Regions from separate parts of the Mesorhizobium sp. LCM 4577 genome, predicted to be linked through region 1. Evidence: riboswitches for the same ligand, from Rfam matches in the RefSeq annotation. Region 1 holds a riboswitch; each other region holds the start of a gene.
What was found. A riboswitch is a leader RNA that binds a small molecule or an ion and turns the genes downstream of it on or off. The one in region 1 is predicted to bind cobalamin.
Positions count from the first base shown of each region.

Region 1 (4,515 bases):
CTCGCCACCGGAACGCCGAGGCTCTCGGCGGCGCTTTCGCCGGCGAGGAAGGCATCGAAACGGCGGTGGTTCCGCAGGCCGTAGGCGAGGATGATGCCGGCACCAAGCGCCGCGAGGCCGATATTGTCCCAGCGGGCAAGTCCGAGCCCACCCATGGTCCAGAACAACACCGAGTGCGCGGCGCGCTGGTCGCCGGCGAAGACGAGATAGTTGGTCAGAGCGGTGAACAGGAAGGAGACGGCGAGGCCGGCAAGGATTAGTCGCTCCGGTCCCTGCCCCTTCACTCGCGACACCAAGAGAAGCACGATCGCCGCCGCCAGCACGCCACCGGTGAAGGCGGCGAGCGGGAGTGTCCAGATGCCGAATGTGTCGCCGAATACGGTAATAACGGAGACTGCACCGGCGGCCGCGCCCGAGGAGAGGCCGAACAGGAACGGGTCGGCGAGGTCGTTGCGGGTGACCGTCTGCAGCAGCGCGCCGACGACGCCGAGGCCGGCGCCGACGGCGATCGCCAAGAGCGCGCGTGGCAGCCTCAGGTCGACGACGATGCCGCCGACCGGGCCGGACGGGCTCTGGCTGTCGAGCCCCGCCGCATGCGCCAGCGCGCCGACGACCTCGCGCAAGGGGATCAGCGTCGAGCCATAGGCGATCGAAAGCAGCGCGAGCGCGACCAGCAGGATCGCGCCCAGCGCCATCGCCAGGACGAATGGCTTGCGCCGCGGTCTCAAAACGCTTCCGGATGCATGGCCCTGGCGATCTTGCCGATCGCCTCGATATTGGCGGGCCCCGGCGTCAGCTCGGCGTAGCGGAGCGCCACGAAGCGCTCGTTCCTGACCGCGTCGGTCTCCTTCATTGCCGGATGCGCTTTGAGGAAATCGAGCAGTTTCCTGTAGCCGCCGCCATCCTGGTAATCGAGCAGGATGAGGAACTGCGGATTGCGCGAGGCGACCGTCTCCCAGTCGGTGTTGCCCCAGCTCGTCGCCATGTCTGCCATGATGTTCTCACCGCCCGCGGCAGCGATCATGGCGTCGGGAATGGCGAATTTGCCGGCGGTGAAGGGCTTGTCCTCGCCGGAATCGTAGAGGAAGACGCGCGTGCCCTTGGCGTTGCCCACTTTCGCGGTGATGCCGGCGAGCTCGGCCTTCCAGCCGTGGACCAGCTTTTCGGCCTCCGCCTCCTTGCCGAAGATCTTGCCGAGCTTCTCGACGTCGCCATAGAGCAGGTCCATCGAGGCGGCGGGACGGTTCTTGTCGAGATGGACACAGCTCTCGGTCAGCACCAGCGTCTTGATGCCGTGCGGAGCGAGCGTGTCGGGCGTCACCTCGCCGCCCGGCTTCATGCCGTAATACCAGCCGGCGAAGAAGAAATCGGGCTGCACGGCGACGAGGTTCTCGAGCGTCGGATATTTCGGCGCCAGCTCGGGGATGGCGCCCTGCTCGGCCTTGAACTCGGGCCCGACCTTGTACCAGCCGGTGATGCCGGTGAGCCCGACGATGGACGGCTGCAGCTTAAGCGCGAAAGCCATCTCAGCCATGTTGAGATCCTGGATGACGGCGCGCTTCGGCGGCGCGTCGAAGGTAAGCGGCTTGCCGCAACTGTCGACGGTGACCGGGAAGGCGAAGGCGGCCGAGGCGACAAGCGAGAAGGCAAACGACAAAGCGAGGCGTTTCACGGGGCATGCTCCTTGTTTGTGTTGGGCAGGTTCAGGATGGCGAGGAAGCGCGCGTGGGCAGCTCGAAGACGGTGAGCTCGCGGTCCTCGGTCGGGTGCCGCAGGCGCAGCACATCGATGCCGAACACCTCGCGGATGAGCGGCTGCGCCAGCGCGTCGCGTGGCGGCGCCAGCGCGCGCAGCCGGGCGTTGCTCATCACTGCGACGCTCGTGGCGAAGGGCGCTACGAGGGCCAGATCGTGCAGCACGGCGACCACGGTCATGTTGAATGCGGCGACCAGCTCGAGCAGCTCGCCGCGGGCGCGCGGATCCAGGTGGTTGGTCGGTTCGTCGAGAAACAGGATTTTCGGCTCCTGGGCGATGGCGCGGGCGAGTTGTGCGCGCTGGCGTTCGCCACCGGAGAGCGAACCGATGCTGCGCGCGAGTAACGGCAATAGCCCGGTCCGGCGCAGCGCTTCGACGACGATGTCGCGATCGTTGTGCCGGCGCCTCAGGCCGGCATGCGGGACGCGGCCGAGCTCGACATAGTCGATCAGCGCCAGCCGTGGATCCGGCTGGTCCGTCTGGCCGACGACGGCAATGCTCAGCGCCCGCTCGGCCGCGGTGATCCTGTCCAGCCGGCGTCCGGCAAGGCGAACCTCGCCGGCGCTCGGCCGGAGCGCGCCGCATAGCATGCGCAGCAGCGTCGTCTTGCCGGCGCCGTTGGGGCCGATGATCGCGAGCCGCTCACCCGCCGCCAGCGACAGGCCGACATCCTCGACCAGCGTCCGGCCGTTTGCCATGGCACGAAGAGCGCGGGCTTCAAGCAGGGGCGCGCTCACCGGACCTGCTCCCTGCCCCCGGCCGGGATGCGCGCCAGTATCTTGCCGGCGAGCCTTGCCGGGCGCTGGTCGGAACTGCACCAGCCATCGGCCAACGAGGCATAGAGTCTGGCAAACTCGACTAGCGCGCCGGCATCGGTGCCGCTGTCGATCGAGCCGAAGAGATAGCTGGCCTTGCCTTGCGCGTTGAAGGCGACGGTCAGTGGTCGCGAACAGCCGGCCATGCAGTCGACGGTCTCGACAGCAAAAGACGACGCCAAAGTCCCGGCAAGCCTGGAGCGCAGTTCGGCGCACAGATCCTCGCCGGACCTCAGCCTGGTCACGGTGTCGCGGCATAGCGAACAGACGATGATACGATGGTATGCGGTGTCCAGCATTTCCGTCACTTCCCAAAATGGCGACGGAAGGATGCCGGACGAGTCGGCCGAAAGGCCGGTGCCCGCGTCTCCTCCCGGCACACCCCGTCCGGTCAACTCGTGTCGATGGCAGGTCTCCTGGCTCGCGGGTCGTTGCGCCATCCGCCTTCCCAGCCTTGCCGGCCAGTGGCGTTTCGGATGGAGCTCGCCGCTCACAGTTGCGGGGGCAGRCACGGCCTCGACCCGGATAGGCCTCACCGTGTTCCCTTTTCACCCCTCGCCTTGCGGTTCGGGGACCATGACGTAACGATCGTAGGTAGTCCGGCCGCGAGTCGCAACGGGCTTCCGCGCAACCTTGTCACCGTTCGAAGCGACCTGCCTGAAAAGATGCATTTCCGATTGATATGTAATAACGTTACATACAGCTGGCGGAGGCGCTTTTGTCAACCCCCTTCTCCAGCCGTCGCGACCAACATCGGAGAATTTTCAGAAACCGTTCGGGTTTCGAACATGGGCACAGCGTCGAGACGGCTGAAGAGCTCCAGCGGGGTGGAACGTCAGGATTTCCTGGTACACCTCTTATCCGTCTCGGCGCTGCGCGCCGATCAGCCTTCTCCCCCGTGAGCCCGCAAGGGGAGACGGGAAAGAGAGCTAAAGCTCCAAATTCCAGGTCTGGCCGACCAAGTCCTTGCCGAAGGAATGATGGCGTTCCTCGTCGACCAGCTTGAAGCCCGCGGCCTGGTAAATGCGGCGGGCCGAGCCAAGAATGTCGTTGGTCCACAGCGTCAGCGTCTTGTAGCCCTTGGCTCGAGCAAAGGTGATGCATTCGTCGACGAGCCGCCGGCCAATACCAAGGCCGCGCGCCGACGGTTCGACATAGAGCAGCCTGAGCTTCGCCACCTTGGGCGATTTGCGCATGACGAAGACCGAGCCCACCACCTCGCCTTCGCGCTCGGCGATCCAGCTGCGCTCCCATTGCGGGACGAAATTCTTGACGAACTCGCCGAGGATCTCGGCGACCAGCGCCTCGAAGGTTTCGTCCCAGCCATATTCCTGCGCGTAGAGCATGCCCTGGCGACGCGTGACCCAGCCGATGTCGCCGACCTGCAGCGGCCGCAGGATATAGGGCACCTTCGGCTCGGGCCTGTCGCCGAGCAGGTCCTGCACCGTGCGCATGGCCTTGACCAGCCTCTCCTGGTCGACGGGCGCCAGGCGGTCGAGCAGCGCGCGCACCTGGTCGTGCGAATCCCGGTTGAGCGGCGCGAAGGCCTCCCTGCCGGCCGGCGTCAGCGCGATCGAGGCCCGGCGCGCGTCCGCCTCGCTTGCCTCGCGCTCGACCAGGCCACGCTCCTCGAATTTCTTCAGGAGCCGGCTGACATAGCCGGGGTCGAGGCCAAGGTCGCGCACCAGGTCGCTGGCGACCAGCCCGTCGCGATTGGCAAGCTCATAAAGCACCCGCGCCTCGGTCAGCGAGAAAGCGCTCTTCAGCAGGCCCTCATCGAGCAGGCCGATCTGGCGGGTGTAGAAGCGATTGAAGGCGCGCACCGTATCGACGCGTTTCTTGCCGGGGTGATCGTGGATGGTCATGGGAGTCCTCCTGTCGTGGACAGGATCAATCATTTAGTTGACTGAGTCAATAAAATGATCATCACGGCTTCGTGCGTCCC
Region 1 covers NZ_MDDU01000016.1:14,044-18,558, forward strand. The annotation lists gene LCM4577_RS18715 (iron ABC transporter permease) at 1-695, opposite strand, end outside; gene LCM4577_RS18720 (ABC transporter substrate-binding protein) at 725-1,672, opposite strand; gene LCM4577_RS18725 (ABC transporter ATP-binding protein) at 1,704-2,492, opposite strand; gene LCM4577_RS18730 (DUF1636 family protein) at 2,489-2,869, opposite strand; cobalamin riboswitch at 2,959-3,164, opposite strand; gene LCM4577_RS18735 (helix-turn-helix domain-containing GNAT family N-acetyltransferase) at 3,500-4,435, opposite strand.

Region 2 (12,009 bases), on a different contig from region 1:
CCAGCTTCAGCCCTTTGGCCAACTTCCCGACATCGTCATTTGCCCAGAAATGCATGAAGAACAGCCGGGGTTGATCGTCGAGCATGTGGTTGTGCACGGCGGTCACTTCTATCCCGCTTTCCCGCAAAGCTCGTAGCACCGGGTTCACTTCGGATGCGATCAGAACGAAATCGCCGGTGATCGCGGCCTTGCCGCCGCCGGTGGGCTGGAAGTTGATGGCAATCGCGGAACCCATTGCATCAGGCACGTCCATGCCATCGTCCTTGATGGTCTCTGCGCGCGGGATGCTGATCTGATAGACATCGCCGTTGACCTTGCCTTTGTGGCCAAGCGCCTTGTCAATGGTTTGCGTGTCGAGATCGATCGCTTTCGAAGCAGCGGCGGCGCTCGCCGGTGCGTCCGACAGCGGCGTTCCACTTTGCTGCAACGCCGAATGCAGCGCCGTGGCCAATTTCTCCGGATCGCCGTGCCCCAGGACGTGCATGTACATCGTCTCCGGCTGGGCTCTCTGCAGATGATTATGAAGAGCCGTGATCTCAATGCCGCTTTCGATCAGTTTCATCATCACCGGGTCGATCTCGGGCAAGGTCAAGACGAGATCGCCCATCACCATGGCGTCGTGATCGCCCATGGGCTTGAATGCGAGCCACGAACCGAGCGCCAAGGCTGGTTTGAGTTCCAAGCCGTCGAGAGTGACTTTCAGGTCCGAACGAGGCAGCCCGACGCGATAGATGCCCCCTGGCACCTCTTGGCCGGATTTCCCGAGTGCCTGCGCTACCGCCTTCCAGTCGGGTGCGGCAAGCGAGGGTTGGGCAATTCCAAGGGAGGCTGCCAAGGCGAGGCCAGTTATGATTTTTCCACGCATGATTTGCTCCTGTGTTCAGCCCAGGCGCCCAAATGGAAAACGTCTGCCGTTCCGAGATGCCGTCACGCTCGCGCAATTGTGATGCGCTCGGTCATCAGGCCGCCGGCTCGCGTGTTCGTCGCTCTTTTTGGCACGAGCGCTGATGCGCAACGCGTCACCGCACGCTGATCAGCGCCGTGCCGGCGATGGCCAACAGCGCGCCGGCCCAGGCGGCTGCGGTCGGCCTTTGCCCGCTGCGCAGCCACACCATCGGCAAGATGATGACCGGCGTCATCGAGGACAGCGTCGAGATGATGCCGACATTGCCTGTGCGCAGCGCGGCCATCAGGCAGGACATGCCGAGCGAGGTGCCGACGAAGGCGGACAGCACGGCGAGCCCGACCGTGCCGAACTGGGCGGCCTCCCGCTTGCCCCTGCCGAACGGCGTCGCTGCAAGGGCGACGAACAGGATCACGGCGAGGCCCGAGCGCAGCGCCATAGCCGTGAACGGTTCGACGCCAACAGCCATGGCCGGCCGCGCCAGAAGCGTGCCGATCGCCTGGCCGAGCGCCGTTATTACGCCGAGCACGACGCCTGGTCCGAGGCGCCCGGTGAGCGGCGGGCCGGGCACAGTGCTGACCGGCACGGTGGAAGGGGTGACGACCGGCATCGCCGGCGCCAGGTCGCCGCGCTTGAGGAAGCGCCGCGGCATGCCGATCGCAAGCACGACGCCGGCAAGCACCAGCGCTACGCCCAGCGCCTGCCAGTGGCTGACGGTTTCGCCGAGCACGAGATAGCCGAGCGCCAGCGCGAAAGGCGAGGTGAGCGAAAAGAGCAGCGCCGTGATGCGCGGGCCGACCGAATAGATGGTGGTGAAATAGGTCGTGCTGGCGATGCTGATGCCGGCGAAGCTCGATCCGGCGAGCAGCCAGAACTCCCTTGGTCCGATCGTGTGCCAGCCGCCGATCGCCAGCGACACCGAGCCGGTCATGACGAAGGTCGCGAGCATTTGCCAGCGCGCGAGCTGGAGGAGGGGAACGCGGCCTTTGAGCTCGCTGAGGAACATGGAACTCAGCGCGCTGCACAAGGCGGCGGTGACGGCGAAGGCTTCGGGGGCGAACATGGCTGGCGACTGCGAATCCGGGAGCCGGACAATTGCCACGCTTACGCCAGCACGAGGCCCGCGGCTAGGCTGTGCGGGGCCGCGGCCTGCCGAAGATCATCCAACTGGCCCCGATCAGCGCTGCGGTGGTCGCAAGAAGCACCGCGAGGCTCGGCAGATGCAAGAACACAGTCCGCCAGCGCGGCTCGATCACCGCGCCGGTGCTGAAGGTCTCGCCGCTGAACTGGCACAGGATCCAGGACGCGCCGCTGCGCACCATCTCGGCATCGATGTCGGAGATCAACGCCTTCGCCTCATGCGCTGCCGACGGCATCGTCGCCATGTAGGTGAGCAGCGCCTTGGCGGTGGCGAGATAGGCGTGGCTGCATTCGTTGAACGGGCTCTCCTCATCGCCGAGGCTGCCCGGCATCAGGCCCCAGAGGCAGTAGGTGTATTGCAGGTTGCCGTGATTGTAGAGCCGCCGGAAGGTCGGATCGGTCACCGTCTGTGCTTGCGCGAGTGCGAGAATGTCGCCGCGATAGCGCGCGATCACCGCCATCTGGCCATGGGTGAGGCTGGGGATCTGGATGCCGGGAGGCGGAAGGACGGAAGATCCGCTATGGGCTTGGGCCGGGGCAGCCAGGAGGAGGGCGAAAAGGGTCGCCAAAAAGAAATTGGCCGCCAGGGCGCGGAACCGTGGCGGCCAACGCATCGGATTTCAGGCGTAGCGGCGGGCAGGGCTGCGCTGGTCACGCACCGCGACCACGCGTTCGGCAACCGCGCCGAAACCGAGCCCGACGACGGTCCACAGCACGAGCTGGATGCCGAGCGAGGCGACCCGGAACTGCCAAAGCACCGTCGCCGAGAAGGTCTCCGGCACTTCGTTGATGTCGGGCAGCGCCGCCTTCACCAGCGCGAAGACGACGAGGAAAGCCAGGCCCGCGACGATCGAGGCGTTCCAGGCGCCGAGCCGGTTCCACAGCCGTTGCGCCAGGCCGACCGCCGCCACCATCGCCGCGATCGACACCACGATCATGATGAAGAACAGCTCTGTGCGGTAACCGATTGTCTCGGCATTGCCGACAGCCGGTGGGTTCGCCGGGTATTTGAGGCTCGGAACCACGATCACGGCCAGGAAGCCGAGCAGCGCGATCAGCGCCGAGGTGCCGCGCGGGCCGAGCGAGCCCAGCCGGCCATAGGCATAGGCAAAGACCAGCGAGAACAGCCCGCCAAGGGCGGCGCCATAGATCAGCACGCCGGTCGCCAAGCCAATACCGGCTTGTGTGGCGCGGCTGACCATCTCGGGCTCCGGCGCCTCGCCGGCGGCCTGGGCCTGCTGTTCCTCGAAGGCGATCGCCTTATCGACCTGCGGCTCGCCATAGACGCGAGCAAAGGCGAATGCCAGAATCCCGGCGACCAGCCCGACAAGCAAGCCGCGCAGCAAGAGTTTTCCAACCATGTTCAGAACCCTTCGTCGAAAGCGGGTTCAGCGATGCTGAACCGCTTTAGTGGCAGGGGAAGCCGAGCAGGTGGCGGCCGTCATGCACGAATTCGTGCACCGCCGTGCCACGGATCAGCGAGGTCGCGCCTTCTTCCGCGCCGACGAAATAGAGCATCAGCATCAGCATCAGGCCGGCGAAGATGGCCCAAGGCAGAAGCTCGCGGACCGGAATCGCAACCGGACCGTAGCTGGGGGCGAAAGTGGTGTCGGACATATTTGACCTCCCTTGGGATACTGCGTCCCGTTGATCGAACAATGCTGCGGAATAAGGCCTGACTTTCGGCTTGTGCCGATCACAGTGGCGCGACCGTGCCGGACTCGCACCGGCTTCCAATCCCGTATAGCGCTAAAACACTTGTCAGCACTTCGTTCGCCTGTCAACGACATGTAATGGCCAACGCGGCCTCGCGCGGCTGAAATTTCACTGGACCACGGAGTTTTGGGATGTTCGCCCGCCTGACGATGATCGCAAGCGGCGCGACGCAGAGCACGCGCAAGGGCTGCTTTCCGAAGGACGAGGCGCCGGAGCCGAGCGCTCTCAAGCGCGCCGGCGCGATCGCTTCGTCGCTGCGCCGGGCCGACCGCGTCTGGACGAGTCCGGCGCTTGCGGCGCGCGGAACGGCCGAAGCGCTCGGCCTGGACGCGACGGTCGAGCCGCTGCTTGCCGAGCAGGATTTCGGGCGCTGGGCCGGCAAAGGTTTCGAGGAGGTGCAGGCCGAGGATCCGGAAGGCATGGCGGCCTGGCTTTCCGATCCGGACGCCGCGCCCCATGGCGGCGAGTCGCTTGCCGCGGTCGCCTTGCGTGGCGCGGCGCTGATGGAGCGCCTGGCCGGCGAGGGCGGCCACACCATCGCGCTCACCCATGCCGTGCCGATCCGCGCCGCCATCGTGCATGTGCTGGGCGCGCCGCTCTCCGCCGTCTGGAAGATCGACATCGAGCCGCTGTCACACACCGAATTCCGCAGCGACGGGCGCCGCTGGGTGCTGCATGCGAGCGGCGTGGTCGCCGCCGCGAGATAGCGCTGGAAAAGCACTTGCCTGGCGACGAGCGGTCGCCGGCGAAGGCGAAGTCCGCCGTTTCAGCGATCGCTAACGGAACGGAAACGCCTCGCTGCTAGGGTGCGGCCCGTGGCGAGGAGAGCCTCGCCCGAGGAGTCCGTCGCCTATGGCCGAATATCCCGAGACCGAGCGCCGCCTTCATGTGCGCGAATTCGTGCTCAAGGAAGCCACGATCATTGCCAATGGCGTCAGGATCGGCTGTTCGGTCAGAAATCAGCACGAGCAGGGCGCGGAATTGCGCGTGGCCGCCGGTATGGACATCCCGGAACGCTTTCTGCTCGAGGTTCCGGCCGACGACATGGCCTATCGCGCTTTGGTGCGGTGGCGGCGCAACGACCGCGTCGGCGTGGCGCTCTACAGCAACGCGCCGAAGGACTGACGCGCAGGCATCTCACCGATCCGTCACTTGATCCTGTCTGTTGCAGGCCAACACCATGATCCGGTTCTGAAGCAGCGGCGCCGCTCGCCGCCCTTCGCAGGATCAGCAACAGCGGCTCGCCCCGCAGCATGGCTGGCTTGCCGCCTTCTGTTCCGTCAGCCAGCGGTCGCGCGGCTTGCAGCTTGCCGGTCGTGGCGTCAGCTCGACCTCGATGACACCGCCAACGACGCTTGGCTGAGCCGCCCGGTGCAACTCCATGGGGCGGACGCCGTCACTGACCTCAAACGTCAGCTTCGCCGCCTGATCGAGAGCGACGTGGTCCGAAACCTTGCGGATGATCGCGGCGAACTTGCCGGCTGGCATATGGACCGGGCCGCCTTCGTCCACGTCCCATAGCTGGACGAATATCTCCGACCATGATTCCGGATTCGCTTCGCAATCCAGCGCCGCGAACTGTCCCGCCTTCACCTCGGTGACATGGTAGCCCGGCTTCACCGCCCGTCCGCCGTAGCGGAACACCAATGGCTTGTCCTTGCAATCGGCCAGCGCCGCCATGAGATCGCCGATGGTCAGGTCGGAGGGGTCGACCGGGGTGACGTTTTTCCGGTTGTCAGAAGAGAGCATGTCGGCTATTCCTCATTTCAATATTTCAAGGATTATTGAAACGTGGATGAACGTCAAGCCTTGATCGCCTTTGGCGCGCTGTCGCAGGAAACACGCCTGCGCCTGTTGCGCCTGTTGGTCGTCGCCGGACCGGAAGGCATTTCCGCCGGTTCCCTCGCCGAACAAGTCGAGGTCTCGCCCTCCAATGTCAGCTTCCATCTCAAGGAATTGGAACGGTCTGGCCTCGTGACCGCGAGGCGCGATGCCCGCTCGATCGTCTACAGTGCCGAGTACGATGCGCTGTCCGGGCTGATCCGCTTCCTGATGGAGGATTGCTGCTCGGGTCGCCCGGAAATCTGCGCGCCGGCGCTTGCGGCGTCTTGCTGCCGGCCGGGCGAGAGGGCGCGGCAGTGATCGGTGCGCCCCGCTGCCCAACGCAAGGCTGATCGATGAACATTTTTGATCTTCCGCGCCGGTTCGCGGCTGAAGCCTTGGGCACCGGTCTGCTGGTGGCGACGGTCGTCGGTTCCGGCATCATGGCCGAGACGCTGACGCATGACACAGCGCTGGCGCTGCTTGGCAACACGCTTGCGACCGGCGCCATGCTGGTGGTGTTGATCACCGTCCTTGGCCCGATCTCCGGCGCGCATTTCAATCCGGCCGTTTCGCTGGTGTTCCGCCTCAACCGGTCGCTGCCAGCCCGCGATCTCGTTGCCTATCTCGTCGCGCAGGTCGCCGGCGGCATTGCCGGCACGATGGCGGCGCACCTCATGTTCGCCCTGCCGATGCTGGAGGTCGCAACCAAGCTGCGTGCCGGACCGGCGCAGTGGTTCTCGGAAGTGGTCGCGACATTCGGCCTTGTCGCCGTTATTCTCGCCGGCCTCCGTTTCGAGCGACGGGCCGTGCCGTGGCTGGTCGGGCTCTATATCACGGCGGCCTATTGGTTCACGGCGTCCACGTCTTTCGCCAATCCCGCCGTCGCCGTGGCGCGCTCGCTCACCAACACCTTCTCCGGCATCAGGCCGGTCGATCTGCCAGGCTTCATTGCCGCCGAGCTGGCCGGCGCCTTGATCGCGCTGGCACTGATGGGCTGGCTGCTCAAGCCCGAAACCGTTCAGCAACACCAGCTACTGAAAGCAGAGCCATGACGGTCACCATCTATCACAATCCCGCCTGCGGCACCTCGCGCAACACGCTCGCCATGATCCGCGCAAGCGGCGAGGAACCTGTGGTGATCGAGTATCTGAAGACGCCGCCGAGTCGCGAACGGCTGTTGGAACTGATCGCCGCGATGGGGATCAACCCGCGCGGGTTGTTGCGGGAGAAGGGAACGCCTTACGCCGAACTAGGCCTCGCCGACCCGAAATGGAGCGACGACGAGCTGATCGATTTCATGCTCGCCCATCCGATCCTGATCAACCGGCCTGTCGTCGAAACGCCCAAGGGCACGAGGCTGTGCCGGCCTTCGGAAGCGGTGCTGCCGCTGCTCGACAATCCGGTGCGCGAGTTCGTCAAGGAGGATGGCGAGAAGGTCGCCTACGGGCCGGGGCAAGTCTGATTGGAAGCCACGGCACCGCTCGCCCGCAGCCGCCATCTCCTCGTCTCGGCTCTCGGCGTCACACAGATCCTCGCCTGGGGATCGTCCTACTATCTGCCCGCCGTTCTTGCCGCACCGATTGCCAGGGATACCGGCTGGTCGCTTGCGTCGGTCGTTGCCGGGCTGTCCTGCGGGCTGCTGCTTGCCGGGCTGGTCTCTCCCGTTACCGGGCGGCTGATCCAGCGCCATGGCGGTCGGCCCGTGCTTGCCGTGAGCTCGTTGCTGTTGGCCGCAGCGCATTCGCTGCTGGCGACGGCAACCACCTATCCCCTTTACCTGATTGCCTGGCTGCTCATGGGGCTGGGCATGTCGAGCGGCCTCTACGATGCCGGTTTCGCAACGCTCGGCCGCCTCTATGGACACGGAGCGCGAAGCGCCATCACCAACCTGACGCTCTTCGGTGGTTTCGCAAGCACGGTCTGCTGGCCGCTCAGCGCCTTCCTAGTCGAGCATGGCGGATGGCGTATCGCCTGCCTCTCCTACGCGGCCATCCATCTGGCGATCTGCTTGCCGCTCCATCTCCGGATGATACCGCCGTCTCCGCCCGCGGCGCCCGCGCCAACGAAAGACAGGTCGAAGGAGGCGTCGACCGCGGGCAGGACGCGGGCACGGTTCATTCTGCTGGCTTCCATCCTGACATTGGCCGCGATGATCGCATCCATGCTCTCCGTCCACCTGCTGACGCTGCTGCAACTGCGCGGCGTGAGCCTTGCGGCCGCCGTCGGCCTTGGCGCCCTGGTCGGCCCGTCACAGGTTGGAGCGCGGGTGGCGGAGCTGCTGATCGGCCGCAACCGGCACCATCCGATCTGGACGATGCTGACATCCGTATCGCTGCTCGCGGCCGGGATCTGGCTGCTCCTGGCGAGCCAGACCTTCGTTGCACTCGCTTTGATCCTTTACGGCGCCGGCAACGGCATCCACACGATCGCGCGCGGCGCGCTGCCGCTGGTGCTGTTCGACCCGCAGCAATACGCGGCGCTGATGGGCAAGCTCGCGACGCCCAGCCTCATCGTCCAGGCGGCAGCTCCTTCGATCGGTGCGCTGCTTCTTGGCATGGGCGGCGGCAATCTCGTCCTGATCGTTCTCGCGGTTGCCGCCACGGTCAATGTGGGGCTCTGCGCCTGTCTTCTCGCGGTGGTGCGCGGATAGCTTCGTCTCACGGCCCTGCAGCCCGGCCGAACTTTACATTTTTGTAAATTGCCCCTGATGGCCGGTTCACGATACGGCTGGCCGGCGGCTCGGTTCGCTCATCCACTTGTCGGGCAACAGCACTCCCGGATGAACGGGTCGAACCGCATTCAACTTGGGAGAACGCTATGATTCGCAAGGTTTTGGTTGCAGCTTCGGTTGTTGCGCTGTTCAGCGTGCCGGCATTTGCGGCTACGCAGTATTGGGTGGCAAAGGACACCACCACCAAGAAATGCTCGGTGGTTTCCACGAAGCCCGACGGCAAGAAACTGACCGACGCCGGGACGAAGGCCTACACGTCCCAGGCCAATGCCGAAAAGGCGCTGAAGATGCTCAAGGACTGCAAGTAAGCTTGCTGTCCTAAAATCCGCGCCCGCTTCGGCATGCCGGAGCGGGCTTTTTTCTTCGTCGGGACTGCCTTCCGCTGCACGTCTTTTCACCAGTCGACGCATGTCGCTTAAAATGCGCCGTGGTTTGGCTGAGCGACATGCATCGAACAAGACTCAAAGCGAGTGGCGAATCGGAAAGATCGCGAGGCGCTCAGAAACGGAAATTCACGAAAGCCTTCAGCGTGTGGAAGGCTACGTCGTCCTTGATCGTCAGCCCCTCGCCATTGTCGAGGATCTGCTTCGAGCCAAGGTCCACATAGGCATACTCGGTGCCGAAGGAAATGCGATCGGTGATGGCGTGCTCGAGACCTGCGCCGATCGTCCAGCCGGCGCGTGTCTGCTTCTCGTTGAAGACGGTCGTCCCGCCAACGGTCAGCGTCTGCTCGGTCTTGCCGAAGGCAAGGCCGCCATGGCCGTAGATGAGCGTGCGGTCCCAGGCGTGCCCCAGCCGCGCGCGCACGGTGCCGAGATATTTGACGTCCACTTCGCCATTGAAGATCTCGGCGCCGTCCACCGAGGCCGTGACCGAAGCGCCATAGCTGGATGCGGCAATGTCCGCCACGGCACCGATCACCCAGCGGTTGTCGAACTGCCAGTCATAGCCGGCCTGGATGCCGCCGAGGAAGCCGCTCGCGGAAATCTCGAACGCGCCGTTGATCGGCGGCGGGTTTCCGTCGGCAAAGATCTGCCGCGAATTGAGGTTCATGTCGCCCACGGCAAACGAACCGAACCCGCCGAAATAGGGCCCCGTCCAGTTGAAGCTCTCCTCTACCGGCGGCGTCGGTGCCGCTTCCGGGGCGAGCGCATCGGCCGCGAATGCGCTGCCGGCGGCAAGAACGATCGCCATGGCGGCCATGGACGTGGGTATGATCTTCATCGGATACGTTCCTCGTTGGATTGCCAGTTCAAAAATTGCGTCCACATTCCTTCCCGCTCATGCATGAGCGGGTCTCCGGGGCCGTCAGCCAATTTGCGAAGACATGCCCGCTCACTGCGGACGTGAAAATCGAGTACCGCCCCTTCAACGCACCGCTAACAGAGAAAATCCAGGTGCGTGTGGCGAATACGGAAGTCAAAATTGCAATAACGGAACAGTTGTTGTTCCAGAATTCCAGTCTTGCAAATTTGTCACACCTAACTCATTTTCAGAAAGCTGAGAGACCATTTTGGATAGGCTCGAACCAGGGCGGAAATGATGGTTCCCAAGCGCCAGCGGGCAGGCAAACGCCAATTGCGGGCAGGCGCCGTCCAACCCCAGGGAGTCTTCGACAGGGAGCACGATGCCGAGCGCTGATCGGGTGGCTACATTCTCGGCGGACGACATTCCCGAAGATCATCGGGACGAGTTCATTCGCGATTTCTACGGTCGCATCCAGATGCGGTTGGACATCACGCCGCGTGCCGACACGCCTCTCAGATTCTCGGCCCGCACCCTGATCCTGCCTGAGATGAATCTCACCAAGGGCGCCGTCTCTCCCATGGTCTGGGAGCGCAACAGCGCCCTGATGGCCGACGGCAACGACGATATCATCCTGTCCTGGAACAAGGGCGGCTACCGCTTCACCATGCCTGGGCGCGGCGACTTCAGCACCGATCCCGGCACCGCCGCCATCTTCCCGATGGACCGCCGCTACTCGGTCGCCAGCGAGGATTCGCAATGGACCATGGCGCTTCAGTTCAAGCGCTCGCTGCTGGCCCCGCTGGTGAAGAACCTCGACGATGTGCGTCCCGACAGTCTCGGCCTCACGCTCCCTGCACACCGGTTGCTCTTCGATTACCTCTGGTCACTTCTGCACATGGAGGGGCCTGAGACGCTCGCGCCTCTCGCTTCCCGCCATATCACCGATCTTCTTGCCGTTTCTTTCGGTGGCATGGAGGCCCATACGCATCCCCCCGGTGTCCGCGCGGCCAGGCTCGCGGGCATCAAGCAGCACATCGCCCGAAATCTCACCGATCCCGGGCTCAATGTCAGCCAGGTGTCGCGCAGGTTCGGCATCAGCGAGCGCTATGTCCGCCAGCTATTTGCCGGAGAGGGCACAAGCTTTTCCGACTATGTCAACGGCGAACGGCTCGCCTATGTCCACAGCTGCCTCACCGATCGCCGGCAGTTGCTGCGGCGCATTGCCGACATCGCCTTTGAGGTAGGCTTCAATGAGCCGTCCACCTTCTATCGGCAGTTCCGGCTGCGCTACGGCATGACGCCGACGGAAGTTCGTGCCTTGACCGAGAAGGCCGGCAACGGCTGAAGGACATGGCGGCCGTTGCCGACATCTTCGCCCGGTGCCGCATCGGTGTGTTTGCCCGCAGCCTGATTCTACGCGCAGTCGCCTACTTGTCCGCCGCCAGCGTCCCGTTGAGCACGGCGGCCAGATGCAAGCCGCCGAGCGCGAGCTGCTGGATGGCGACCGGCGAGAATGTGTCGAAATAAGCCTGGTCGAGGATCACCGCGTGCGGGTTGTCGGACTTGATCACCGTGCCCTTCGGCAGCGCGCGATAAGCGTCTTCCGCCTTGCCGTGGCATTCGGCCAGCCATTTTTCCGGCGTCTGGTCGGCAGCCGGCATCGGCGTGAGATGCGGGATGACATCGGTCTCGAGGTCGAGCGCCACCTTGCCCCAGTCATAGTATTTGAACAGGATCAGGCTTGAATCCCACACTGCATGGAAGGTGGTGAGGTCGCGGTAGGTCGAGCCGTCCGGCTTCGGCCGGTAGACGTTGAAGCTCACCGTCAGCGTATTGCCGCCCTGGTCGCTCTGGTTGTTGTCCTGGCGCTCGACACAATGCAGCGGCTGCGACAGGTCGCCGACCAGATGGATGACGAAGGCCAGCGCCTGCCAGCGCTCCTCGTCGCTTTTTGCCGGATCGGCCAGGATCTTCTCCTGCGCCGGCAGCGCCCGCATCAGGCAGACGCCGAAGCTCGCATTGTCCTTGCAGTCGCGCGCCGGATCGTAGGCGGTCGTGCCGGCGGCCGCATCGCCGGGCTTCGATGCCAGCGGAATGTCGATGAAATGCCAGTTCGACGTTTCCTTGTGGTCGGCCCGATAATCGTCGGCCCAACTCGCCACCGAAGCCATGGAGGCGGTGGCCGGCGGCTTCAGCTTCAGATGCGAGCGCAAAAGCTGCTCGATCACGTCATAGGCGTTCTGGCTGAGCCTGTGCTGCGCAATCTCGGCGATCACCGCATGGCCCTCTTGGCCCCAGGCCTGCGCCTGCCCGCACATCGCCCCACCTGTCACCGTTGTCGCCAAGCAAAATGCCGCCGCGGCTTTCCACGTCATCGCCTTGCCTCCTCCCGGGTTCGATCCGGAAAGTACAATGGAGACTTGTGACACGGACATGAACAATCTCA
Region 2 covers NZ_MDDU01000018.1:48,271-60,279, forward strand. The annotation lists gene LCM4577_RS19760 (DUF1259 domain-containing protein) at 1-865, opposite strand, end outside; gene LCM4577_RS19765 (DMT family transporter) at 1,020-1,967, opposite strand; gene LCM4577_RS19770 (hypothetical protein) at 2,032-2,505, opposite strand; gene LCM4577_RS19775 (CbtA family protein) at 2,665-3,405, opposite strand; gene LCM4577_RS19780 (CbtB domain-containing protein) at 3,452-3,661, opposite strand; adenosylcobalamin (AdoCbl) riboswitch at 3,663-3,806, opposite strand; gene LCM4577_RS19785 (histidine phosphatase family protein) at 3,892-4,467, shown strand; gene LCM4577_RS19790 (hypothetical protein) at 4,613-4,885, shown strand; gene LCM4577_RS19795 (DUF6428 family protein) at 4,988-5,509, opposite strand; gene LCM4577_RS19800 (helix-turn-helix transcriptional regulator) at 5,552-5,902, shown strand; gene LCM4577_RS19805 (MIP/aquaporin family protein) at 5,938-6,636, shown strand; gene arsC (arsenate reductase (glutaredoxin)) at 6,633-7,046, shown strand; gene LCM4577_RS19815 (MFS transporter) at 7,047-8,234, shown strand; gene LCM4577_RS19820 (hypothetical protein) at 8,402-8,623, shown strand; gene LCM4577_RS19825 (outer membrane protein) at 8,814-9,539, opposite strand; gene LCM4577_RS19830 (hypothetical protein) at 9,735-9,986, opposite strand; gene LCM4577_RS19835 (AraC family transcriptional regulator) at 10,045-10,908, shown strand; gene LCM4577_RS19840 (S1/P1 nuclease) at 10,991-11,938, opposite strand.
Region 2: another riboswitch for cobalamin. It lies ahead of LCM4577_RS19780 (CbtB domain-containing protein); the one in region 1 lies ahead of LCM4577_RS18730 (DUF1636 family protein).

Region 3 (5,382 bases), on a different contig from region 1:
AGGCCGCCGCCGGGCGAATGTAAATGCGCGCCGGTGATGGATCTCTAGTTCTCCGGCAGCGGAATGAACTCCTCCTCATCGCCGGGAACGATATCGAAGCGGCCTGTCTTCCATTCCTGCTTGGCCTGCTCGATGCGTTCCTTCGAGGACGAGACGAAATTCCACCAGATATAGCGCTGGGAACCGAGCGAAGCGCCGCCGAACAGCATGAAGTGGGCGCCGCGCTCGGAGGCGACGACGATCTCCTCGCCCGGCTTGAACACCAGAAGCCGCTCGGCCGGGAAGACATCGCCGGCGATCGAGACTTCGCCTTCCAGCGTGTAGATGGCGCGTTCCTCGGCGTCGGCGGGGATCTGCACGCTGGCGCCGGCCGCCAGGCGCAGATCAGCGTAAAGCGTGTCCGATGCGGTCGCCACCGGCGAGCGCCATCCTGAGAATTCGCCGATGACGACGCGGCCGCTGACGCCCTCGGCATCGATCTCAGGCAGGCGGGCCACCGACGTGTTCGCAAACACCGGGGCGATTTCCTCCTTGCCGTCGGGCAGCGCGAGCCAGGTCTGCAGGCCGGAGACCGACATCGGCGCACCGCGCAGCTCTTCCGGCGTGCGCTCGGAATGGACGATGCCGCGCCCCGCGGTCATCAAATTCACGTCGCCCGGCGCGATCACCATTTCGGTGCCGAGCGAGTCGCGATGCCTGATCTTGCCGTCGAACAGATAGGTGACGGTGGAAAGGCCGATATGCGGATGCGGGCGCACGTCGAGCGCATGGCCGGCGCGCAGGATCGCAGGCCCCATGCGGTCGAAGAAGATGAACGGCCCGACCAGACGGCGCTTTGCCGTCGGCAGCGCGCGGCGCACCTCGAAGCCGCCGATGTCCTTGGCGTTGGGGACGACCATCAGTTCGATCTGGTCGCAGGCGAAGGCATCGCCGGGTTCAGGATCATTTCCGGGAAAGAAGCTCATGACTGTCTCTTAGGCGAAACGCAGCGCCGACCTGGCCTTCGCCTTGGCCGCCTCGACCTCGCGGTTGCGCGGTTCCTGGCTGGTTTCGAGCGAATCGATCAGTTCGCGCGCGGCGGCCGCGATTGCCTCGACGGCGTGGTGGAAAGCATGCTCGTTGCGCTTGGACGGTTTCGTCGAGCCGCTCAGCTTGCGCACGAACTGAAGCGCTGCGTCATGCACTTCGTCATTGGTCGCCGGCGGCTCGAAATTGGCCAGGGTCTTGATGTTGCGGCACATGGCTTGGACTCCTTACCTGCTTGCTCTGCCCCCAAGTTATTCCGCGTCCAACGGCTCCGTTCCCGCCGGCTTGCCGTCGCGCGACAGCCGGATCTTCTCGACCTTGTCCTCGGCCGCCTTCAGCAGCCGATCGCAATGCGCCTTCAGCGCCTCGCCACGCTCATAGATCCGGATCGACTGGTCGAGCGGAACATCGCCGCGCTCCAGATCATCGACGATCTTCTCCAGCGCGTCGAGCGCCTGTTCGAAGCTCATCGCCTTGACGTCCTCATTGCCTTCCACTGCCATACCCTATCCCTTCATCAGCCGCCCGACATGGGCGGCGACTGAAAATGCCAGTCCCTGCAGATCGTAGCCGCCTTCCAGCAGGCTGACGAGCCTGTTGGAGCTGTGGCGCCCGGCGCGCTCCATCAGCTTGCCGGTCGCCCAGTCGAAATCGTCCTCGGTCAGGTTGATCTCGGCCAGCGGATCGCGGTGGTGCGCGTCGAAGCCGGCGGAAATGATGATCAGGTCCGGCGCGAACGCATCGATGGACGGCAGCACGCGCGACAGGAAGGCGTCTCGAAACAGGTCGCTGCCGGTCTGCGGCGCGAGCGGCGCGTTGACGATGTTGCCGGCGCCGGTTTCGCTCTTCGCGCCGGTGCCCGGGTAAAGCGGCATCTGATGCGTCGAGCAATAAAGCACAGACGGATCGTCCCAAAAAATGTCCTGCGTGCCGTTGCCGTGATGGACATCCCAGTCGACGATGGCGACGCGCTCGGCCTGATGTTTCTTCTGCGCATAGCGGGCGGCGATGGCGGCCGTGTTGAACAGGCAGAAGCCCATCGCCGTGGTCTTTTCGGCGTGATGTCCCGGCGGGCGGGCGGCGACGAACACATTGGCGGCACGGCCCTCGAAGACATCGTCGACGGCGGCATTGGCCGCCCCGATCGCCGTCACCGCCGCCTGCCAGCTCTTCGGGCTGGCACTGGTGTCGGCGTCGATCGAGACGATGCCGGTCTCAGGGATTGCCGCGCGGACGCGTTCGACGAATTGCTCGGGATGCGCGTAAAGGATCGTTTTCTCGTCGCCTTCGGGCGCTTTGACGCGGTCGAGCGCCGAAAAGGCATCGTCGTCCAGCACACGCTCGATGGCGCGCAGCCGGTCGGGCCGCTCGGGGTGGCCGGGCGGCGTGAGGTGTTCGAGGAAGATCGGGTGCGTGTAGAGACGGGTGGCCATGGCGCCTAATCTAGGCACCCGCGGCCGTAATGACCATGTTTGAAACGCCGAATGGCTGGGGAAATTGCGCCAGCCGATGTCGTCCGCGCCATTGGCGGGCGCCGAACTTTGCGGTAAGGTCACTTCGCTGCCTGGTGCCCGTGACGCGGGAGAATCGGGAACACGGTTGAACTCCGTGGCGTGCCCAACGCTGTGAGGGGGACCGCGCCGGCAAACGCCACTGTCCATGACGGGAAGGCGCCGGAGCGGGACGATCCCGAGCCAGAAGACCGGCCCGGCAGACATGGTCATCCGCTTGGTCAGGCGGATGACTGCTTGTCGCAAGGGGAAATGCGATGACGGCAGCAGCGATCGCCGCGAGCGGCGACGATTTTGACCAATTGGCGCGCGACGCGGTCTATCGTGCGATGTTCACCAGGCGTGACGTGCGCAGCTATTTTGTCCCCGACGATCTCGATGACAGCGTGCTGGCGCGGCTCATCACCGCCGCTCATCACGCGCCGTCGGTCGGCTACATGCAGCCGTGGAATTTCATCGTTATCCGCGACCAGACAAGGCGGCGGCAGGTCCGCGACTTGTTCCTCGCCGCGCGCGAACAGGAACTGCCGGCGATCGAGGCGGAACGGCAGGCGCTGTACCGCAAGCTTAAGCTCGAAGGCATCTGCGAAAGCGCGCTCAATCTCTGCATCACCTGCGACCGGCAGCGATCGAAGGACTCGCCGCTCGGGCGCTGGCACAATCCGGAGATGGACCTCTACAGCACCGTCTGCGCGGTGCAGAATTTCTGGCTGGCGGCACGCGCGGAAGGCGTGGGCGTCGGCTGGGTGAGCATCATCGAAACGGAGGCGCTGAAGCGGCTTCTGTCGATCCCGGAGCATGTCACGCCGATCGCCTATCTGTGCGTCGGCCGCGTCTCGGCCTTCGCACCGAAACCGGACCTCGAAGCGCATGGCTGGGGCAGGCGCCTGTCGCTGCCCGAGCTGGTGATGAGCGAGACGTTTTGCGGCGCCGGAGAAGCGCCACTCAAATCGGCGATTGCGAGACTTAGCGGCCCGCCAAAGCCGTGATCAAGCGGCCCGGGGCGTGTCCCAGCGCGATCCACCGCCGAAGGAGCCCAGCGCCTTGTCGCGCAGTTCCCTGAATTTGGACGAGGCCTCGGCAAGCCGCGTGTCCCATTCGGGATTGGGCACCTGACCTTCGATGGCTTCGAAATAGACCTGCATCAAGGACGCGATGGCGAACGGCTCGATGAAGGCTGCCTTGAAGGCCCAGGCAAAGACGATCGCAAGCACGAAGGCCCAGCCGGCCAATTGTCCGGGCATGACCCACAGGATGGCGGCGGCAGGCGCCAGCATCAGCAGGAAGATGACGAAGGACACGCCCCACATGATCACCCCAAGCCAGACGGCGTTCTTGACCATGTGCTTGCCGTTCTGGGCGTAAAGCACGACGCCTTGGCGCGCCGTCTCGAAGGGCGAGCTCGAATTGACGCGGATGTTGTAGCCCAGGATGATCTCGTCGACATAGGTCAGCGAGATGCGGATGACGGTGTTGATGAAGCTGACGATGCCGCTCAGGCCCGGAATGGGCAGGAAGGCGGCGATGCCGCCGATCAGGCCGGTGATGGCGCGGATGGCGCCCTTGACCAGCTGATCGACGACGAAAAGGATGTTGGCCTCGGCGAAACGCTGGGTGACGACTTCCTTGGCATAGGCGATCTGGCCCTGGCCGTCGGGCACGTCATGGCCGTCGATCAGATGCACCATGACGGAGATATGGCCCGCTTTCAGCACGTAGAGGATGTATTCGCGGATCCAGTAGACGGCGATCGAGACGATGCCGAAGCCGACCACGCCGCCCCAGAGCGCGAAGGACATCGGGCCGTCGGGATCGGTCGAGATGTGGCCGACGCCGTAGCCGACGCTGGCGCCCGTGCCTGTCGCCATGATGTAGGCGACCGTGATGCCGAAATAGACGATCATGCGAAAGACGATGAACGGCCATGTCCGCATCATGATCGACACAGACCGGCCAATGCTGAAGTCCCACATGGCCCCGACTCCCCACACCCCGCGCATGACCCCGAAAATCGGAAGCGATTTTCGGAGAGGATCATGCGCCAAATCAAAGTTTTACAGCGTCCTTTGCGCGTTCAAAGAACGCGCGGCGCTGTAAGAGAATGGCTGGGGAGGATGCGCTCGCCCTATTGATTGTCAATCACGGCAGGGTTGCACCGGCCTGAAACCAGTGCACAACGCGGTGGCCTGGTTACCCAAGCGTGCCCTCAAGGCTTCTTGCGCAAGCCTTCGAGCAGCTGCTTGAACGCCGCGATCGCCTTCTTCGAGGTGGCTTCCGGATCCTTCGAATTGGCGATGCGCTGCGCGGCCTGGCTGCTGGCGCCATTGATCAGCCGCGAGGCCGTCTCGGGATCGACATCGGCGACGACCACGCCCTCTTCCTGCAGCCTGGTCAGATGCTCGGTCATCGAGGCCGTGCAGGCGCTGGCATTCGGCCATTGCGCCGGGTCGCCAAGCACGGCCGGGCCGTCGCGGAACATGATGCGCTGGATCTCCGGCTCCAGCGCCATCTCGATATAGGTGGTGCATTCGTCGACGAAATGCTGCCAGCGGGTCGGCGCCTTCGAGGCCACCTCGTTCACCCGCACGGCCATTTCGCCGTCGATCTCGGCGATCACCGCCTGCAGCAGGCCTTTCTTGTCGCCGAAATGATGGTAGAGCGCGCCGCGCGTCAGACCGGCCGACGCGGTGAAATCGTCCATCGAGGCCTCGGCATAGCCGACCGTGCCGAAGGCGTGGCGGGCAGCCGCGATCAGCTTGGCGCGCGTTTCGGCGATCATCTCCTTGCGCGGTCTGTGCATGGCTCTGGCCCTACTCACATACGCGTCGTATGCCAATTGACATAC
Region 3 covers NZ_MDDU01000035.1:148,760-154,141, forward strand. The annotation lists gene LCM4577_RS25580 (pirin family protein) at 45-965, opposite strand; gene LCM4577_RS25585 (DUF2277 domain-containing protein) at 975-1,241, opposite strand; gene LCM4577_RS25590 (exodeoxyribonuclease VII small subunit) at 1,278-1,529, opposite strand; gene LCM4577_RS25595 (histone deacetylase family protein) at 1,533-2,459, opposite strand; cobalamin riboswitch at 2,575-2,752, shown strand; gene bluB (5,6-dimethylbenzimidazole synthase) at 2,795-3,526, shown strand; gene LCM4577_RS25605 (hypothetical protein) at 3,527-4,510, opposite strand; gene LCM4577_RS25610 (TetR/AcrR family transcriptional regulator) at 4,744-5,337, opposite strand.
Region 3: another riboswitch for cobalamin. It lies ahead of bluB (5,6-dimethylbenzimidazole synthase); the one in region 1 lies ahead of LCM4577_RS18730 (DUF1636 family protein).

Region 4 (6,034 bases), on a different contig from region 1:
TGAACTGGCAGCGCGGATCGTCGCGCAGGAAGGTCGCCACCTCGATCAGATTGCCCGGCTCGACGGAAATGGTCAGTTCGTCATAGGCAAGCACGGCTTCGCCGATGCGGCCGGAGAGCTTCTCGCCGAGATAGGTGGAGAGTTCGTTCAACGCCAGGGTCATCGGCTCACCGTTCGATCGTGCCGGTGCGGCGGATCTTCTTCTGCAGAAGGAGAATGCCGTAGAGCAGCGCTTCGGCGCTCGGCGGGCAGCCGGGCACATAGATGTCGACGGGCACGACGCGATCGCAGCCACGCACCACCGAATAAGAATAGTGGTAGTAGCCGCCGCCATTGGCGCAGGAGCCCATCGAGATGACGTAGCGCGGCTCCGGCATCTGGTCGTAGACCTTGCGCAGCGCCGGCGCCATCTTGTTGGTCAGCGTGCCGGCGACGATCATGATGTCTGACTGGCGCGGGGACGCGCGTGGCGCGACGCCGAAACGCTCCGAGTCGTAGCGGGGCATCGAGGTATGGATCATCTCGACCGCGCAGCAGGCGAGGCCGAAGGTCATGAACATCAGCGAGCCGCTGCGCGCCCAGGTGATGAGCGCTTCGGTCGAGGTGACAAGGAAACCCTTGTCGGCCAGCTCATTGTTGATTTCGAGGAAGAAGGGATCGTCTTCCCCCACCGGCCTGCCGGTGTTGGGGTCGATGATGCCCTTGGGCTTCGGCGCGACGAGGGTGCCTGAACTGTCGTTCAATCCCATTCCAGCGCTCCTTTTTTCCATTCATAGGCAAAGCCGATGGTCAGCACCGCTAGAAACACCATCATCGACCAGAAGCCGAGCATGCCGAGCTTCGAGAAGGACACGGCCCACGGGAACAGGAAGGCGACCTCGAGATCGAAGATGATGAACAGGATCGACACCAGGTAGAAACGGATGTCGAACTTCATGCGGGCGTCGTCGAACGAATTGAACCCGCATTCATAGGCGGAAAGCTTTTCCGGGTCGGGATTGCGGTAGGCCACCAGGAAAGGAGCGACGATCAGCGCCAGACCGACGATCATCGCCACGGCGATGAACAGGACGATAGGCAGGTAAGAACTCAGGAGTGCGCTCATGCGGCGGCTTTCCTTCGGCGGGGCAGTTCACTTTGATTACAGCAACGAACTCTAATGCGGAAGCGTGACAGTTTAACCGCTGAACCGTTTTAAGAGGGCCCATGCTGCAACGCGGCGAGGGTTAGCGCAGCGGTTTCGGTGACGCAAGTCAAACCTTGTTCAAATCGCGGCCCTGGACGCCTTATCGGAAGAAACTGGTCCGATCCGCTCCTGTTTGATTTCCTTCACTTTTTACTCCACTTTTCTCTCCTGACATATCTCCCGCCATTTGCCTGCTAGCATGGCCGGAATCACCGGCTAAAAATCCGACGGACGATCGGGGCAAGGACACCTTGATGAAGGAGAAAATCTCGCTCGCCATGGCCAGGCGCATCGCGCTCGGCGCGCAGGGGTTCAACGACCCCAGGCCCAATAGTGTTCCGGACCGACGCCATCTTGCCCGCGTGCTTTCGCGGACCGGCCTGCTGCAGATCGATTCCGTCAGTGCGGTGGTGCGCGCACATTATATGCCGCTCTATTCACGCCTTGGCCCCTACCCGCTGGCGCTGCTCGACAATGCGGCGGTCACCCGCAAGCGTGCGGTCTTTGAATATTGGGCGCACGAGGCCTCGTTCCTGCCTGTCGAGACCTATCCCTTGATGCGCTGGCGCATGCAGCGCGCCGAGCAGGGCGACGAGATGTATCTCGGCCTGGCGAAATGGGGCCGTGAACGCAAGGACATGATTGATGAGATCTATAGAGAGGTCGCCGATCGCGGTCCGATCGCCGCCTCAGATATCGAAGGCCATAAGGGCAATGGCGGCTGGTGGGGCTGGAGCGAGGCCAAGCACGCTTTCGAATGGCTGTTCTGGGCCGGTCGCATCACCACCGCCTACCGGCGCGGCTTCGAACGCTACTACGACCTGCCCGAGCGCGTTTTGCCGCAGGCCGTGCTCGACCTGCCCGTGCCCTCGGTCGAGGACGCGCATCGCGAATTGCTGCGCATCTCGGCACGCGCCCACGGCATCGCCACCTATGGCGACCTGCGCGACTATTTCCGGCTGGCGCCCGGCGACACCAAGGACCGCATCGAGGAACTGGTCGAAGCCGGCGATTTGCTGCCGGTGAAGGTCGAAGGCTGGGACAAGCCCGCTTATCTCCACAAGGACGCGCGAATCCCGCGCCGGATCGAGGCGCGTGCCCTGCTTGCCCCGTTCGATCCCGTGGTTTTCGAACGCACGCGCACCGAAAAGCTCTTCAATTTCCGCTATCGCATCGAGATCTACACGCCGGCCGAAAAGCGCCAATACGGCTACTACGTGCTGCCCTTCCTGCTCGGCGACCGCATCGTTGCCCGCGTCGATCTGCGCGCCGACCGCCCGGCCAGCGTGCTGCGCGTCCATGCCGCTTATGCCGAAGCCGGTGCTCCCGCTGAAACCGCCGCACAGCTCTTCGACGAACTGAAGCAAATGCAGGCATGGCTCGGCCTGCAGGCGATCGAAGTGACGCCGGCCGGCGACCTCGGACCGGCGCTGATCGACATGGCGATGCCATAGCAGCGCGTTGACAAACAAAAAGAACAAAAATAGAACAAAGCTTGCTATGAACCGAGCTTTGGTTTGATGACCCTCAATGGTTTCAAGTGTCTGGTAGTAGCAGCTCTAATGCTGTCTTCTACGCTCGATGCAAACGCTGCGTCCCAGTCGAAATGGGTAGAAGTCACCAAACCCGTAATCTACTGCGGCGGCGTAGACGCCGACGCGGCGGCGTTTTTGCTGCTGCGCTGGCTGAGTTCCGAACACGGAGAGATCGACGACGACATCAAGCAGTCCTGTGGCCTGCTGACGGTTGGCGATCAATATCTGCTCGACGATCAGCAACCAGAATCGGATAGGAGCCGGGTTATCTTGATGTGGAGCCCGATCTGCCCGAGAGGTTGTTCGCCAACCATGCTTCCGGCAGCCGCTGCGCCCCGTCGCCTCGTGGGAACATATCTTAAACCGATAAAGCCGCCGAAGGGCTGGGAGGGCTGGTAATGGCRCTGGCCCACACGACCGTGTCGTAGCCACGCGTTGACAGGCGCCTGGCCGTAAGCCTAAATCCTGACCCAGACGGTCTTCTCCCGGCAAAGGGAGGAGCCAAGAGGGAATGCGGTGCGGGCCAAAACCCAAATCCGCGGCTGTCCCCGCAACTGTAAGCGACGAGCCCCGGCCGAAAACCACTGGGATGTTCCCGGGAAGGCGGCATCTGAGGCGACGACCCGCGAGCCAGGAGACCTGCCGTCTGAGACTAAAAGTATCCGAATGCCCGGCGGGTTTTCCGGGCAAGGAGCCTGGTTTTGGATCGCAACGGCAGTTTCCCGGCAAACAGTGCGGACATTTCGTCCGAGCCCGATGCGCTGGCCGGCGTGACCGTCATCGTCTGCTCGTCCTGCCGCGACGAAACCGGATCCGACGCACATCCCCGCGCCGGCGCGCTGCTGGCCGAAGACACGCGCCGCGCCGCCTCGAGCGACAATATCCGCATTCGCACCGTCGAATGCCTCGGCAATTGCAAGCGCCGATTGAGCGCCGCGCTGCTGCGCGACGGCTGCTGGAGCTACGTCTTCGGCGATCTGGACACGACCAGCGGCGCCGACCTCGTTGCCGGCGCAAAGCTCTTCGCCACCTCGACCGATGGCCTGATCCCCTGGCGGGGCCGGCCCGATTCCCTCAAGCGCGGCCTGGTTGCCCGCATCCCTCCCCTCGACATGCTGAAGGACTGACCATGACCGCTTCCTTATCCCGCGTGCCCTGCACCGTCGTCACCGGCTTCCTCGGCGCCGGCAAGACGACGCTGATCCGCAACCTGCTCGAAAACGCCAAGGGCAAGCGGCTGGCGATCATCGTCAACGAGTTCGGCGATGTCGGCATCGACGGCGAGATCCTGAAGGGCTGCGGCGTCGACACCTGTCCGGAAGAAAACATCGTCGAGCTCGCCAATGGCTGCATCTGCTGCACCGTCGCCGACGACTTCGTGCCGGCGCTCGACCAGATCCTGTCCCGCACGCCGAAGGTCGACCACATCCTGATCGAGACCTCGGGCCTCGCTCTGCCGAAGCCGCTGGTCCAGGCGTTCCAATGGCCGACGGTGAAGAGCCGCGTCACGGTCGACGGCGTCGTCGCCGTGGTCGACGGCCCGGCGCTGGCCGACGGCCGCGTCGCATCCGACATGGACGCCTTGCAGGCGCAGCGCGCGGCGGACGACTCGCTCGACCATGACGATCCAGTCGAAGAGGTGTTCGAGGACCAGATCGCCTGCGCCGACCTGATCATCCTGTCGAAGAGCGACCTGATGGACGCCGCCGGCTCGCAGCGCGCCAACGCCGTTATCGGCGAGCACGTGGCGCGCGCCGTCAAGGTCGTCCCGACCACTCACGGTAAAGTCGACCCGTCGGTGCTGCTCGGCCTCGGCCTCGCCGTCGAGGACGACATCGAGAACCGCAAGACCCATCACGACGACGAGCTCGACCACGAGCATGACGATTTCGATTCCTTCGTCATCGACATCCCGTCGATCGCCAATCCGGACGAACTGGCAAAGCGCGTCGCCCTTGCCGCCGAACAGGAGAACGTGTTGCGCGTCAAAGGCTTCGTCGAAGTCGGCGGCAAGCCGATGCGCCTCCTGCTGCAGGCCGTCGGCCCACGTGTCAACCACTATTACGACCGCGCCTGGACAGCCGAGGACGACCGCCGCTCGCGGCTCGTCGTCATCGGCCTCAAGGGGCTGAACCGCCCGGCGATCGAGCGTATCCTCGCCGGCTGAGGCAAATCGGACAGCGATGCATATCCTCGCCACCACATCCGCTTCGCTCGACGATCTTGCCGAGCCGATCGACCTCAGGCAGACGCCTGCGGATGTCGTGGCCCTGTCCTTCACCGACAGCGATCTCGCCGGCCTGGCCGCCGCCTGGAAGGCCGATGCGGCGCGGCTGCCCTCGATGCGGCTTGCGGCGCTGCGCGACCTTCGCCACCCGATGTCGGTCGATCTCTGGATCGACAGCGTCGCCCGCCACGCCAGGGTCATCCTCGTCCGCATCCTCGGTGGCTATGAGTGGTGGCGCTACGGTTGCGACCAACTGGCGGCAGTGGCGAGCGAGCGCGGCATCAAGCTGGCGCTGCTGCCCGGTGAAAGCCATGACGAGGACCAGCGCCTGATCGAAGCCTCGACCCTGCCGCGCGAGGAGTTGGACGCCTTGCTCGGCTATTTCCGAGAGGGCGGTCCGGCGAACATGGCGGCGCTGGTGCGGAGATTGGCGAGGCTGGCGGGGGCTGAAGCGGCGGTTGCCGAGCTGGTGAGCGTACCGAAGGCGGGGTTTTATGAGCCGGGAGTTGGTGTCGTTGAGAAGCCGGACCTTTCAGAGGTCGGCGATCCTTCGCCCCCCTCTCTGTCCTGCCGGACATCTCCCCCTCAAGGGGGGAGATCAGCCGTCATCAACCCTGGCGCGTTTTCTTCAAGGGCGTCAAAAGAACCATCTGCAACGTCTGCGATTGGCGAAACCGTCGACGACAAAGCAATCTCCCGCCTTGAGGGGGAGATGTCCGGCAGGACAGAGAGGGGGGCGACGGAACTCGACGCCAACAAGTTCGGCGTCATCCCCATCCTCTTCTACCGCTCGATGCTATTGGCGGCAGACGTAGCGCCCATCGACGCTCTCGCGGAAGCGTTGGAGCAGCAAGGCCTGGCGCCCGTGCCGATCTTCGTCTCCAGCCTCAAAGACCCGACATCCCTCGCCTTCGTCGAGAACGCCATCGCCTCGCTAAGTCCCGCCGCCATCGTCACTGCCACCGCCTTTGCCTCCGGCGCGGAACCCGGCGCCGAAACCCTGTTCGACCGCGCCGGCGTGCCGGTCTTCCAGGTCATCGTCGCCACGACGAGGCGCGAGGTCTGGGAAAAGAACCAGCGCGGCCT
Region 4 covers NZ_MDDU01000046.1:179,530-185,563, reverse strand. The annotation lists gene LCM4577_RS28040 (NADH-quinone oxidoreductase subunit C) at 1-163, opposite strand, end outside; gene LCM4577_RS28035 (NADH-quinone oxidoreductase subunit B family protein) at 168-749, opposite strand; gene LCM4577_RS28030 (NADH-quinone oxidoreductase subunit A) at 740-1,105, opposite strand; gene LCM4577_RS28025 (winged helix-turn-helix domain-containing protein) at 1,441-2,640, shown strand; gene LCM4577_RS28020 (hypothetical protein) at 2,707-3,120, shown strand; cobalamin riboswitch at 3,180-3,383, shown strand; gene LCM4577_RS28015 (DUF1636 family protein) at 3,423-3,848, shown strand; gene cobW (cobalamin biosynthesis protein CobW) at 3,851-4,888, shown strand; gene LCM4577_RS28005 (cobaltochelatase subunit CobN) at 4,905-6,034, shown strand, end outside.
Region 4: another riboswitch for cobalamin. It lies ahead of LCM4577_RS28015 (DUF1636 family protein); the one in region 1 lies ahead of LCM4577_RS18730 (DUF1636 family protein).